DNA from 4 places in the Actinomadura coerulea genome. Region 4 is predicted to be linked to each of the others. Evidence: riboswitches for the same ligand, from Rfam matches in the RefSeq annotation. Region 4 holds a riboswitch; each other region holds the start of a gene.
What was found. Region 4 has a riboswitch for cyclic di-AMP ahead of BKA00_RS02840 (CHAP domain-containing protein). Riboswitches for the same ligand answer to the same signal wherever they lie in the genome.
Positions count from the first base shown of each region.

Region 1: it holds a riboswitch for cyclic di-AMP, as region 4 does, so the genes downstream of both, BKA00_RS40580 (C40 family peptidase) here and BKA00_RS02840 (CHAP domain-containing protein) in region 4, are expected to answer to the same signal.
Region 2: it holds a riboswitch for cyclic di-AMP, as region 4 does, so the genes downstream of both, BKA00_RS12225 (CHAP domain-containing protein) here and BKA00_RS02840 (CHAP domain-containing protein) in region 4, are expected to answer to the same signal.
Region 3: it holds a riboswitch for cyclic di-AMP, as region 4 does, so the genes downstream of both, BKA00_RS31555 (NlpC/P60 family protein) here and BKA00_RS02840 (CHAP domain-containing protein) in region 4, are expected to answer to the same signal.

Region 1 is NZ_JACHMQ010000001.1:5,443,199-5,446,393, forward strand. Features, by position in the region: gene BKA00_RS25010 (RDD family protein) at 1-357, opposite strand, end outside; gene BKA00_RS25015 (amino-acid N-acetyltransferase) at 363-884, opposite strand; cyclic di-AMP (ydaO/yuaA leader) riboswitch at 1,154-1,363, shown strand; gene BKA00_RS40580 (C40 family peptidase) at 1,367-2,362, shown strand; gene BKA00_RS25025 (transcriptional regulator) at 2,824-3,054, opposite strand.
Region 2 is NZ_JACHMQ010000001.1:2,642,161-2,645,355, reverse strand. Features, by position in the region: gene BKA00_RS12235 (SDR family NAD(P)-dependent oxidoreductase) at 1-110, shown strand, start outside; gene BKA00_RS12230 (MFS transporter) at 107-1,153, shown strand; cyclic di-AMP (ydaO/yuaA leader) riboswitch at 1,598-1,763, shown strand; gene BKA00_RS12225 (CHAP domain-containing protein) at 1,778-2,467, shown strand; gene BKA00_RS38815 (hypothetical protein) at 2,656-3,195, shown strand, end outside.
Region 3 is NZ_JACHMQ010000001.1:6,799,209-6,802,403, reverse strand. Features, by position in the region: gene BKA00_RS31565 (DUF305 domain-containing protein) at 1-189, opposite strand, end outside; gene BKA00_RS31560 (DUF6153 family protein) at 266-784, opposite strand; gene BKA00_RS31555 (NlpC/P60 family protein) at 855-1,898, opposite strand; cyclic di-AMP (ydaO/yuaA leader) riboswitch at 1,902-2,046, opposite strand; gene BKA00_RS31550 (M56 family metallopeptidase) at 2,167-3,102, opposite strand; gene BKA00_RS31545 (BlaI/MecI/CopY family transcriptional regulator) at 3,099-3,195, opposite strand, start outside.
Region 4 is NZ_JACHMQ010000001.1:600,633-603,827, reverse strand. Features, by position in the region: gene BKA00_RS02845 (C40 family peptidase) at 1-253, shown strand, start outside; cyclic di-AMP (ydaO/yuaA leader) riboswitch at 748-946, shown strand; cyclic di-AMP (ydaO/yuaA leader) riboswitch at 1,067-1,238, shown strand; gene BKA00_RS02840 (CHAP domain-containing protein) at 1,248-2,093, shown strand; gene BKA00_RS02835 (hypothetical protein) at 2,133-3,195, shown strand, end outside.

The DNA of each region.
Region 1 (3,195 bases), 4.8 Mb from region 4:
CTTGCTGCCCGGCTTGCCCAGACCGAATGCGCCGATCGTCACCGGCAGGACGAGGGCGAACCCGAAGACCGCGACGAGCGCGTTGTCAATGATTCGCGCGCCCGCCCTACGGTGGATCGGCGCCAGCGACACATCACCGCCGTCGTCGTACGAGCCGTAGTCGTCATAGCCGGGCTGCTGGTTCCACTGCTGCTGTTGCGTCTGCCATTGCTCCTGTGGCTGTTGCTGCCACTGCTGCTGGGACGACTGCTGCTGTGGTTGCTGCCACTGAGAACCTTGGTACGGAGGGGGCGGGCCGTAGGAACCCTGCCCCTGCTGTGGCTGGTAAGGCCCCCCGCGGTGGTGGGAATCGCTCATTAGGGTCAGTCCTCCAGGCGAAGCAGCATCCGGGTGTTGCCCAACGTATTCGGCTTGACCCGGTCGAGGTCCAAGAACTCTGCCACGCCTTCGTCGTAGGAGCGGAGAAGTTCCTCATACACCTCTGGCGACACCGGAGTCCCCAGGATCTGCTGGAAGCCGTGGCGAGCGAAGAACTCCACCTCGAAGGTAAGGCAGAACACCCTTCGCACGCCGAGTTCACGGGCGTTCTCCAAGAGGCGGGTCACGATCCGGTGCCCGATTCCCCGTCCCTCGCATCCCTTGTCCACGGCGACCGAGCGGACCTCCGCGAGGTCCTCCCACATGATGTGGAGGGCGCCGCAGCCGATGACCGGCCCGGGCGTCCCGTGCTGGATGTCCTCGGCGACCCAGAACTCCTGGACGTCCTCGTACAGCTTGACGGTCGTCTTCTTCAGCAGGCGACGCCCCGACCCGGCGTACAGGTCGACGAGCCTGCGGATCTCCTGGACGTCGGCGGTGCGGGCACGCCGGATCACGACTTCCACAAACAGGCGAGATTATCGAACGTCTCGGCCCGCCAGGGAACGCCCTCCCGCCCACCAGCGCCGAGCACCGCGCGCGAGTGACTAGATAAAAGGGACTAGACACTCCCCGGGTCCACCCGAGAAGCGGCCCGGGACGGGGCGCGGGGCGCGGCCCATCCGGCGCCTCCCTCGTTCACCGCGCCGCGTGACCTGCGAATTCGCATGTTCTGGTTGGCATCCAATGCGGGGTCCGTTAGTGTCCTGCGCTGACATCGGCCCACCGCAGGACGGAGGCCGATCCGCCGAGTCCCACGGGTCGCAGCCAGCCGCCCGAGGAGCCGGGGACCCACTTTCGGGAGCGTTCGGGGATTCGCCCCTGAGCGACCGACCGTGAGGGGTGAATCCGCTTTCGCGGGGCGATCGGTTCGCTCGCGGACGCGGACGGGCCGCTCCGGCCCCAACCCGTCAGCTCACCCGGTAGGCGGCTGAGGAGAGGAGTATTCGTGAAGCGATCGCGGCATGCTTCCCTTTCACACTTCCGTGGGCGCGCGGTCATCGTGGTCGGCGCGCTCGCCGTCGTCTCGACCGCCCCGCACGCGATCGCCCCGCACGCGATCGCCGTCGCGCACGCCGACCCCGAGCCCTCCGCCAAGGAGCTGCGCACCAAGGCGCTCAAGCTCGCCGACCAGCTGGAGCAGCTCACCGAGCAGTACAACGGGCTCAAGGTCCGGCTCGCCCAGTCGCAGCGCGCCGCCAAGGTCGCCACGGAGAACGCCAAGCGGCAGGAGAAGGCGCTGGAGGTGCTCCGCCAGAAGGTCGGATCCCTCGCCGCGACGAGCTACATGCAGGGCGGCTCCGACCCCGCGGTGTCGTTCGTCGCCTCCCAGGACCCGCAGTCCGTCCTCGACCAGGCCGCGACCCTCCACTACTTCGCCAAGCAGGACAGCACCCAGGTGCTCGGGCTGATGCAGGCCATGCAGTCCGCCCAGCGGGCCCGCAAGTCGGCCGAGGCCCGCGCCAAGCAGGTGAAGGACCTGAAGACGCAGCTCGACTCGCAGCGCACGAAGATCACGGACGCCTACGAGAAGATCCGCGGCAAGCTCGTCGACAAGGACCCGACCCAGCTGGCCAAGCTGCCCGTCATCGGCACCGGCAAGGCCGCGCAGGCGCTCCGGTACGCGATGAGCAAGATCGGCCGCCCGTACGTGTGGGGCGCCGCCGGCCCGAGCACCTTCGACTGCTCCGGCCTGACGATGTGGGCCTACAAGCAGGTCGGCATCAACCTGCCGCACTACACCGGCAGCCAGTGGAACGCCGGGACGCACGTGTCGCGCGGCGAGCTTCAGCCGGGCGACCTCGTCTTCTTCCACGCCGACCTGCACCACATGGGGATCTACATCGGCGGCGACAAGATGCTGCACGCCCCGCACACCGGAGACGTCGTGAAGATCGCCTCCATGAACGGGCGCCCCTTCGCCGGCGGCGTCCGGGTCGCCTAGGCTGCGTTTCACAGTCCCGGCCCGCTTCGCTCGCCTGGCGGCCCGCTACGTGACCGGGCCTGGACGAACGCGGCATCACTTCGCGATCTGCTCGGCTCCGCTCGCCTCCGGCTTCGCTCCACCGGCCAGGTCACGCGTTCGCGCGCGTGTCGGAGACTACTTCGAGACAGGCTCTAGGACTCCGCCGCCCCACTGACCGCCGGCACCGGCCGGCTCGGCCGAGCCGGGGGTGCGCCGGCCGAGAGTCTCGTGGGGTCGTGCTCGCCGGAGGCCGGGGCGGATCCGTGGACCTGCGGGCCTGTGGCCGTCAGGCCCGAACGCCGTCCGCGGCGACGCCTTCTGCAGGGACCTACCTGCCAGGGCGCGGGCGCCGCCGCTGCGGGGTCGGACGGAATTCGGATGAGCCGCCGTTCTCTCCGGATGACGCTCGCCGTCCCCTGGCGAGCGTCGGGGGTGCTTAGCTAGATGAGCTGCCTCCGGGCCGCCCACACCACGGCCTCGATAGGGGTGTTGACCTCCAGCCGGTCGCAGATCGTCCGCAGCCGGCGCCGCAAGGTCCGAGCGCTCAGTTCCAGCTTGCGTGCCGCCACATCGGCGGTGACACCGCTGGCGATCTGGGCGAGCAGCCGGATCTCTTCCTCGCTCAGCCCGAAATCGTCGGTGCCACGACGTGCGAGTGTGGCTGTTTCCACTCCGTCCTCCCTCGTCCGTGGTGATGACCGCGGGGATGCAGCCGTCCGCTGCACAGGCACGGGTTGGGCCTCGATCTGTACGCGCGTTGGGTTGCCGGGTCCGGACCGTTCCGGACTTAGATCATCGGATTCCTTTTCTGT
Region 2 (3,195 bases), 2.0 Mb from region 4:
TGACCGACCGGATCGTCGCCCGAACGCTGGCCGACCGGGTCCGCTCCGGCGCGTTCAAGGGCGCCGAACTGGCCGCCGGCGTCGTCGCGCGGCACCGGTCCGCCGGATGACCACGCTGCGCGACCAGGGCGCGGACGCCGGCCAGGACGAACCGCGGACCAGGACGGGCGACCTCTGCGCGTACGCCGCCGGCTCGGTAGGGATGGGCGTATGGGTCACCGTGCCCGGGCTGCTGACGACACCGTCCGATCTGCGCGTCGGCTACCACGAGCGCACCCGCGTCTTCATGTTCCGCATGCTCTTCCTGACCCTGGGGCTCCTCGGCGCCGGTGCCGCGGCCCCCGCGCTGGTGGCCGCGGGGGGACGCGGCGACTACACCCGGATGGCCACGGTCCTCTCCGGCGTCATGCTCGTCTCCGGCCTGGTCTCACTGGCGGGGGTACGGCGCCTCACCGCACACGCCGGTTTCCGGACGCCGCCCGAACGCGCCCACTCCGCCCTCGGCGACATCACCATCGCCTGGCGGGACCGCGGCTTCCGGTCACTGGCGCTCTCCTACCTGTTCACCGGGACCACCACGCACCTGTTCCTCGCCGCCCTGCCCTTCTATACCGAGTACGTCTTCGAGGACACCGGCCTCACGGCGGTGTTCATGGGCGCCTTCCTCGGCCCGGCGGTCGTTGCGGGGCCCGCCTGGGCGGGGCTGTCCCGGCGCATAGGCAAGCAACGCGGCCTGCTGATCTCGCAGGCCGTCTTCATCGCCGGCTCCCTGGCCCCTCTCCTCGGCTACGGTGCGACACCGGCCGTCGCCGTGGTCGCCGTACTGGGCGTCGCGTTCGCCGGCCTCCAACTCTTCGCGTTCTCGATGGTCCCGGACGCCGTCGCGGCCGCCGAGGCACGCGGCACGGCCCGGGCGGGCGCCTACACCGGCGTCTGGACCGCCACCGAGGCCAGCGGCACCGCCATCGGCCCCTACGTGTACTCCGCGGTGCTCGCCCTCGGCGGCTTCGTCTCCACCACCGAGGGCCACACCGTGGCCCAGCCGGACTCCGCCCACACCGCCCTGCTCCTCGGCTTCACCCTCGTCCCGGCCATACTCATGATCATCGCCCTGATGTTCCAGCTCCGCTGCCCACTCGACCAAGGGCGATGACCGGCGGTCCCCGGTGCCTCCGGCTTGCTCCTCCGGCTCCGGCGTTGTTCACCAACGCGCGTCCGGCAGCGCCGTAGGCGGCGGGGGATTCGTCTCCATGCTCGGTACCCGGTCGGCTCAGATCAGCGCCGATAGCTCAAGGGCAACGAGCTGCTTCGTTCGCGAATTTCAGGCGAGGTGGGGTGGTTGTGTGTGGTCGCCTCGGTTGTGAGCGGCCGGCGGCGGAGGAAAATTATGGTCCGGCTTGACTGGCCCGCATCCCCTGCGTTTAGGGGGTTTTAGGGAGTCTTTGCTGGTCGGCCGGGTCTTTGGGACGTGCTTGACGAAATATGGGGCCGCTTGAACCTGTTGTGGGAGTGTGACCGACGGGAAAGCCCGTCCGGAGCGCCCGACCAGATCATGAAGGGCGCATCGAGTCCCTGATCATCAGGACGGCCGATCAAGGCACGTCCGCCGCCGAGTCCGCAGAGAGCCGATCACGGCCGAGCGGAGCCGGGGACCCACCGAAACACCGGGGTGAATCCGCACCCCCGCCGTGCGCGGGGCCGCGGTAGGGCCACTTCCACGCCCGAACCCGACAGCTAACCCGGTAGGCGGACTGGAAGAACTCAGGAGAACCTTCGCATGACCGCTCGTACCTTTGACCTGACCAAGCGCTTGGGCGCCCGCGTCGCCGCGGGAGCCGTCCTCTCCCTGGCAAGTGTGGTCGGGTTCGGCTCGCTCGCCCCGTCCGCCCATGCGGACACCAAGCCCGCGACCACCGCGCACGTCGCCGCCGTTTCCAAGGCCGACGCCAACGGCGCCAAGACCAGCGGCCAGAGCGCCGCGGCCGGCGCCTCCGCGCAGGACGTCATCAAGCTCGCCCGCACGCAGGTCGGCACCCACGAGGACGCGTCGGGCAACAGCAAGTTCAACGACTGGTACGTCGGCTCGCCGCTGGGCGAGCAGAACGCCCACCGCATCGGTGCCAAGAAGGCCTCGGTCTACAAGGGCCAGTCCTGGTGCGACATGTTCGTGTCCTGGCTGGGCCAGCACACCGGCACCAAGGGCATGGGCGCCGACGCCTACACCGTCAGCCACGCCCAGTGGTTCAAGAAGACCGGCCGCTTCGGCGAGACCCCGAAGCCCGGCGCTGTGGTCTTCTTCGCCTGGAACGGCGGCGGCATCAAGGGCGTCGAGCACGTCGGCATCGTCGTGAAGGACAACCACGACGGCACCATCAACACCATCGAGGGCAACACCGGTGACGCGGTGAAGAAGAAGGTCCGCGACACTTCCACCGTCGCCGGCTACGGCTACCCCCAGTACCGGTGAGCCGGGGCCGCTCAGCGGCCCCTCACCCCGCACCGTCCAGTGGTGCTCCCCCCTTCTCCGTTCCCACGCGATCACACCCACGTCGCGAGCACGCCCGTGCCGTGCGCCGGACCCGTCATGCCCGAACGGCGGGCCTTACACGCCCGAAGACGTGACCCGGCGCCCGGACCACCGAGCAAAGGATGAACATGCAGCAGCGAGTCCTCGACAAGGCCCTTATCGGTACCGCCCTCGCGGGCATGCTGGTCACGGGCGTGGCGGCCGGGACCGCCCATGAGGCCATGGCGGACGAGCCGACCGCGCACAAGGTCACCGCGCAGCAGGTCACCGGGCATAAGGCCACGGGGCAGCAGGTCACCGGACACAAGGTCACGGGGCAGCAGGTCACGGGGCACAAGGTCACCGGGCAGCAGGTGATCGAGCAGCAGGTGGCCGGGAAGAAGTTCACCGGGAAGAAGTTCACCGGGAAGAAGGTCACCGGGAAGAAGGCGGCCGGGCAGAAGGCGGCCGGGCAGCGCGACGCGAAGGCCCCCCGCCACACCACCGGCAAGGTCGCTCCGAAGAGCCACACCGTCCTGTCGGGCAGCACCACCGCGTCCTACTTCTGGGACGACGGCTCGGGCGTGAACGGCGACACCGGCGCCCCGGCGGGCGGCAAGCCGATGCAGAAGGGCCTGTTCGCCAGCCCGAGCTGGCCTTTGCACACCAAGGTGAAGGTCACCTACCAC
Region 3 (3,195 bases), 6.2 Mb from region 4:
GTCCTGGCCGTTGTGCGGTCCGGCCTGGGCGCCGCCCGGAGACGCCGAGTGGGCGGGCATGGAGTGGGCGGGCATGGAGTGAGCGGGCATCGAGTGGCCGGTCGAGGCGCCGTTGTCGTCGCCGTCGCCGCACGCGGCCAGGGCGATCGCCAGGGCCGGGACGGTGATGAGCGCGAACGCTCGCTTCATGGTGGTGGGCCTTCCGTGTCGAGTGCTGTGATCGGTGGTCGGCGGCGGCGCCCGTTTCCGGGCGCCGCTGGACCTGTCACAGCCTCAGCACGCTCAGCTCGTGCAGGGACGGTCTCGGCGGCGGCCGTCCGACCGGCGGGATCCGCACCCGCGCCGGCCTCGACACGGCCGCCGGCGGCGACCTCCGCAGGCGCAGCGCGAGGAGGGCCGCGATGAGCGCGAGCGCGAGCATGGTCAGCATGGCCAGGCAGACCTGGCCGCCGGGATGGTCCGGGTGGCGGTCGGAGTGATGGCCGCCGGGCCGGTCGTCCTGGGGCGGGCGGTGCCCCGTCACCGCCTCGGTGACGGGGGCCGCGTGCCCGGCGGTCATGGACGCCAGCGGAACGCCGCTCATCTCCGCCGGGCCCGACGTGGCCTGGAAGCCGTGCATCGCCAGCAGGCCGAGGAGCACGAGTAGGCCGGAGAGCACGAGTAGGCCGGAGAGCACGGGCAGGCCGGACGCCGGGTGGAGGACGCCCCGGCGCCCAGGGCGTCCCACCCGCCGTTCCGCGTTCGCGCCGTCCCCCGCGGGGAGGCCGCCGACGTGCGTTCTCATCTCGGATACCAGGGTAGCGACGGGTGACCGGCGGTCACCGCTCGGTCACCAGGCCAGGTGCCATCGAGGGTCAGGCGACCCGGACTCCGCCGGCGAAGGGGCGGCCGGCGATCGGCGCGATCTTGACGACGTCGCCGGTCTGCGGCGCGTGGACCATGTTGCCGTTGCCGATGTACATGCCCATGTGGTGCAGGTCGCTGTGGAAGAACACCAGGTCGCCGGGCTTGAGCTGGCTCATGCTCACGTGGGTCCCGGCGTTGTACTGGCTGCCGGTGTAGTGGCCGAGGGTGATGCCGACCTGCGCGTAGGCGTACAGGGTCAGGCCGGAGCAGTCGAAGCCCTTGATGTTGGCGCCCTGCGCGGTGCCGTAGCTCGGGCCGGAGGCGTTGCCGCCACCCCAGGAGTAGGGCACGCCCTGCTGGGCCAGGGCGGCCCGGACGGCCGTCATGGCCTTGGCCGAGGCCCCGCCGGAGTTGATGTTGGGGATCGAGCCGGGCCGCGTACCGGCGGTCTTGAAGGTGCCGAGCTGCTTCTCGACCTTCTTGAGCTTGATCTGGAGTTCCCGGCGCTTCTTCCTCGCCTCGCCGGTGAGCGCGCGCACCTGGGCGGCGCGCTGCTCGGCGGCCTTGCGGGACCGGTCGGCGCCCTGCATCACCTGGAGCATCTGCGTGATGCGGACGTCGTTCTGCTTGGCGAAGTAGTTGAGGGTGGCCGACTGGTCCAGGACGGCCTGCGGGTCGGAGGACGAGGCGAAGGTGATGGCCGGGTCCGCCGGGCCGTTCTTGTAGCTGTCGGCCGCGATCTTCGCCATGCGCTCGCGCGCCTCGTCCAGGGCCTTCTGCTGGCGCAGGGCGCTGCTCTTGGCGAGCTTCGCGGCGTGCTCGGCCTGCTTGAGGCGCTCGCGCAGGCCGTTGTACTGCTCGCTGAGCTTCTCGGCCTCGTCGGCGAGCTTCTCCTGCTGCGCGGTCAGTTGCTTGCGCGTCGGCTTGGGCTCGGCGTGGGCGGGCGCGGGCGCGAGAAGGCCGGCGGACAGCGCGAGGGCGGCCGTCCATGCCGTGCCGGTGCGGATCCTGCGGCGGGCTGTCGTTCGGGTACCGGCAGCTCGTCGCTGCATGCGGTGTCCTCTCCTGTACCGCCTACCGGGTCAGCTGACGGGTTCGGGCCGGAGTCGCCCTACCGTCCCGCGGGACGGATTCACCCCTGAAGATCGGGTCCCCGGTTCCCCGGACGGAGCCGTCCGCGGGATTCGGCGCGGTCGCCGGCCGTCCCCGGCGGGGACGTCGGACCGTGACCTCCTACGGAGCGTAGGAGGTTTACGGTCGGTTCGCCACCGGAGCGGAGGATTTCCCCAAAAGCCACATACCGCCTCCGCAGGGCCGGGCTCAGCACGTCGCGGCGAGTTCGGCGACCGCCGCGGCACCGGTCAGGAGCGGCGCGGCGACCGCCGCCACCGCGAAGAGGCCGGCCGCGAGCCGGACGGCGCGGCGCGGCCTCGCCGGAGCGCCCTCCAACCGCAGCACCCGCTCCATCAGCGCCCCGGCGGCCGGCGTGCCCGCCGCGCCGAGCGCCCCCGCGCCGGCGGGCGCCGCCGAGAGCCGGCACAGCGCGTCGACCAGCGGCCCGCTCCCGTGGACGCGGACCGCGGCGTCGTCCGCGGCCATCTCCAGCAGCAGCGGCAGCCGCGCCCTCGCGCGCCGGACGGTCGGCAGCCACGGCAGCATGGCGTGGACCAGGTCCAGGGCCAGCAGGAGCACGTGGTGGCGCTGGCGCAGATGCGCCCGCTCGTGCGCCAGGACGGCGCCGAGCTCCTCGGCGCTGAGCGCCTGCTGGGCCCCGGTGCTGACCACGATCGCGCGGTGCCGGGACGGCAGCGAGTACGCGACGGGGACGGGGTGGTCGAGGACGAGGACGTCCGGGTGGCGGCGGTCCTCGCGGGCGACGAGCCGCAGCATCTCCCGGTGCCGGCGGCGGTGGCGCACGGCCCGGCCGAGCCTCGGCAGGCCGCGGGCGAGCACGGCCGCGCAGGCCGCGGCGAGGACGGCGGTCGCGACGGCCGCGGCGGCGGTGGCGAGACGGCCGTGGTGGGGAAGGCAGTCGCGCAGCCGGGACAGGAGCCCGTGACCGGGTCCCGGCGGCGCGAGCAGCCCCGCCGCCGCGATCCCCGCCGCGGCGATGAACGTCCCGGCGAGGGCGGCCGTCCAGCAGGCGATGGCCGCCCCCGGGCCGACGGCCGCGCGCCTGAGGAGGTCGAGGACCGGCCCCGCCGCGCACCCCAGCAGGACCACCGCGACGACCAGGGCCGCCACCAGCGGGATCACGCGTCCTCGTCCGCGGTCCGCCGACGCAGGGCGTCCAGGAGGTGCCGGGCGTCCTCCGGCGGGACGCTCTCGGCGAACCTCGCCAGGATGGCG
Region 4 (3,195 bases):
GGCCTGGGCCGCCGCGGGCGTCAGCATCACCCGCACCACCAACACCCAGTACGCCTACACCAGCTCCAAGCGGGTCGCCTGGAACAACATGCAGCCCGGTGACCTGGTGTTCTTCAGCAACCTCGGCCACGTCGGCCTCTACGTGGGCGGCGGCAAGATGATCCACGCCCCGCACACCGGCGACGTCGTCAAGATCAGCGACATCAGCTCCGGCTACTACAAGAGCAACTTCTACGGCGCCGGGCGCCCCTGACGCACCCCCTGACCCCCTGCTCCACAGGCGTCACGGGACCTCCATCGACAACGGACCAGGCTTGACCTGGTCCGTTGTCGATTTTGGGGGGGTTTGCCTTCTTTTGGGGTTTTGGTACCTTTGCACCACTCACGGCGCCCTCCAGACGCCGTGGACCCGCGGCGCCCACCAGGCGCCCCGGTCCCACGCGGCGCATCCAGCACCCGCGTGACGGCGGCGCGAGCCACGCGCCCCACCCCCAGGCGGCACGCCCCACGTGCCGTCCCGCGGCGCCCGAAGGCGCCGCACGGTCTCGACGCAGACCCGGCCGGCCCCGTCCACCGTGCGCACGCCCGCAGCGTGCATGGCGCTGAGCGCGCAGCCACGATGGCGTACACGGGGCAGGCCCCGGACGGTCCCCGGAGACGGGCCGCCGTCCGCCCACAACACAAGGCGCCGCTCGTTCGCACGCGGGAGACAGGTCCCGCGCCGGGCCCCATCTCGCCCCCAGGATCGCAGCGGCAGCGCCGAATCCGCTTCAGCGCGGAACCGGGGACCCATATTCGCCGGAGTCCGGAGAACCCCTCCGGACGGGCATTCCGGCACCCGGGGTGAATCGGCGCGTCTCTCCCGGCAGTCCGGCGAGAGCCGCCGTAGGGCCACTTCCACGCCCGAACCCGTCAGCTAACCCGGTAGGCGTCTGGAAGAGAAGGAGTGAATCCCGCAGCGTTACCTGGGGCGTGGCCGCCACGCGGCCACGCCCCCACCCCCTTCACTCCGCGGGCGCTTCCGCCCGCCGAGAATTCCCCATCCGAACCGGCGTGCCCGCCCCCGGGCACGTCACCGCCGAATCCGCGGACCGCCGTGCCCCGCATGCGCGGCCGCCGTGGAACCGGGGACCCACTGCGTCCTTTTCGGGGTGAATCGGCCTGCCTTCGCGGGCCGTAGGGCGGCTTCCACGCCCGAACCCGTCAGCTAACCCGGTAGGCGGCATGGAAGTCGAGGAGATCCCCCCGTGCCACGCGCGCACTGCAAGAAGAACCCCGGCAGGCACCGCAAGCCGAATCCCCTGTCCCTCACGTGGCGGACGACCGGCGGCATGATCGTCGGCGCCGCCGTGCTCGGCACCGCCGCGGCCACCGCGCAGGCGTCGGTCCTGCCGTTCGGCTCCGCCCCGGTGAGGTCCGCCGCCGCGGCCGACCTGGTCCCCGGCCCGGCGGCGCCCGGCGCCCCAGCCGGGCGCACACCGGGGCGGGCGTCCGAAGGCGAGCCCGAGACCACCGGCTCGAAGGCCCCGGCGAAGAGGGCCCGGCCCGAGCAGCCGGCGGCGAGGACCTCGCAGAAGGCCGCCGCGAAGGCCCCCGCGAAGTCGCGGCCCACCGCCGCGCAGGCCATCGAGCTCGCCCGGTCGCAGGTGGGCATCGAGGAGGACGGCGGCGGCGAGACCAAGTTCCAGGAGTGGTACATGGCCACGTCCCGCGCGCGGGAGACGCTCGCGCGCGACGGCGGCTCCCTCAGCGGCTACGGCGACGCGAACTGGTGCGACATGTTCGTCTCCTGGGTGGGCGAGCAGATCGGCTTCAGCGACCAGGTCGGCAGCGACGCCTGGACGGTCGCCCACGCCCAGTGGTTCCAGGAGCACGGCCGCTGGGGCACCGAGCCGAGGCCCGGCGCGATCGTCTTCTTCGCATGGGACGGCGGCGAGTCCGTCGACGACATCGAGCACGTCGGCATGGTGATCAAGAAGGTCGACGACGGCACGATCGAGACCGTCGAGGGCAACACCGACAACGCCGTCCGCATAAAGGAACGTTCCACAGACGTCGTCGTCGGCTACGGCTACCCCGACTACCGGTCGTGACGGCGCCCCCCGCCCCGCGCCCTGCATAGGATCGCGCCCATGGAGGAAGGCCCCGGGCAGGACGCCCCCGTGACGCGGCGCAGGGTCCTCGCGCTCGGCGCGGGCGGGGCCGCCGCCCTCCTCGCCGGAGGCGCCGGCCTCGCCGGCCGGCGCTCCGGCGGCGGCGCGGCGGTCGCCGGCGCTCCCGGCTCCCCCACCGCCGGGACGTTCAGCTCGGCCATGGCCTCCGCCGTTCTCGCCAACCGCGCCCGCGCCGTCCGCGACGGCGACCGCGTGGCGTTCCTCGCCACGGTGGGCAGCGCCCCCGCCGCCTTCCAGGACACCCAGTCACGCGTGTACGGAAACCTTCGCAAGCTGCCCCTGGAAGGCTGGCGGGAGCGCGTCGTCACCACCGAGGCCGTGGACGGCGAGACCGCCGTCGTCCGCGTCGAGGTGCGCTACAGGCTGCGCGGCTTCGACCGGGGCGACGTGGCCCGCACCCGCTACCTCACGCTGGCCCCGCGGGGCGGCGCGTGGACGATCGTCGGCGACGGGACGTCCCGCGGCCTCGCCGACGACACCGACATCTGGGACTGCGGCCCCCTGGCGGTGGTCAGGGGCCGCACGAGCCTGGTCATCGGCGACGGCCCCGGCCTCGGCGGCATCGCCGCGCGGCTGGACGCGGCCGTCCCGGTCGTGACGTCCGTGGTCGGCACGGGGTGGGCGCAGCGGGTCGTCGCGCTCGTCCCCGCCGACGCGACCCTCGCCTCCGCGCTCGCCGGCCCCGGGCAGAGCCTCGGCCAGATCGCCGCGCTCGCCGCCGTGGCCCCGGCCGCCGGGAACGGCCGGGGCGAGGACCGCGTCATCGTCTCCCCCGGCACCTTCGGCCGCCTCAACGAGCTGGGCCGCGACGTCGTCCTCGCCCACGAGCTCACCCACGTCGCCACCGGCGGCGCCCGCGACGGGCGCACCCCGCTGTGGCTGATCGAGGGCTTCGCGGACTACGTCGGCTACCGGCGCGTCAAGATCAGCACCCGGTCGGCGGCGGGCGAGCTGCGCCGCGAGGTCTCCGCCGGGCGCGCGCCGTCCGCGCTGCCGTCCGCCGACGCGTTCGCCGGCGGCT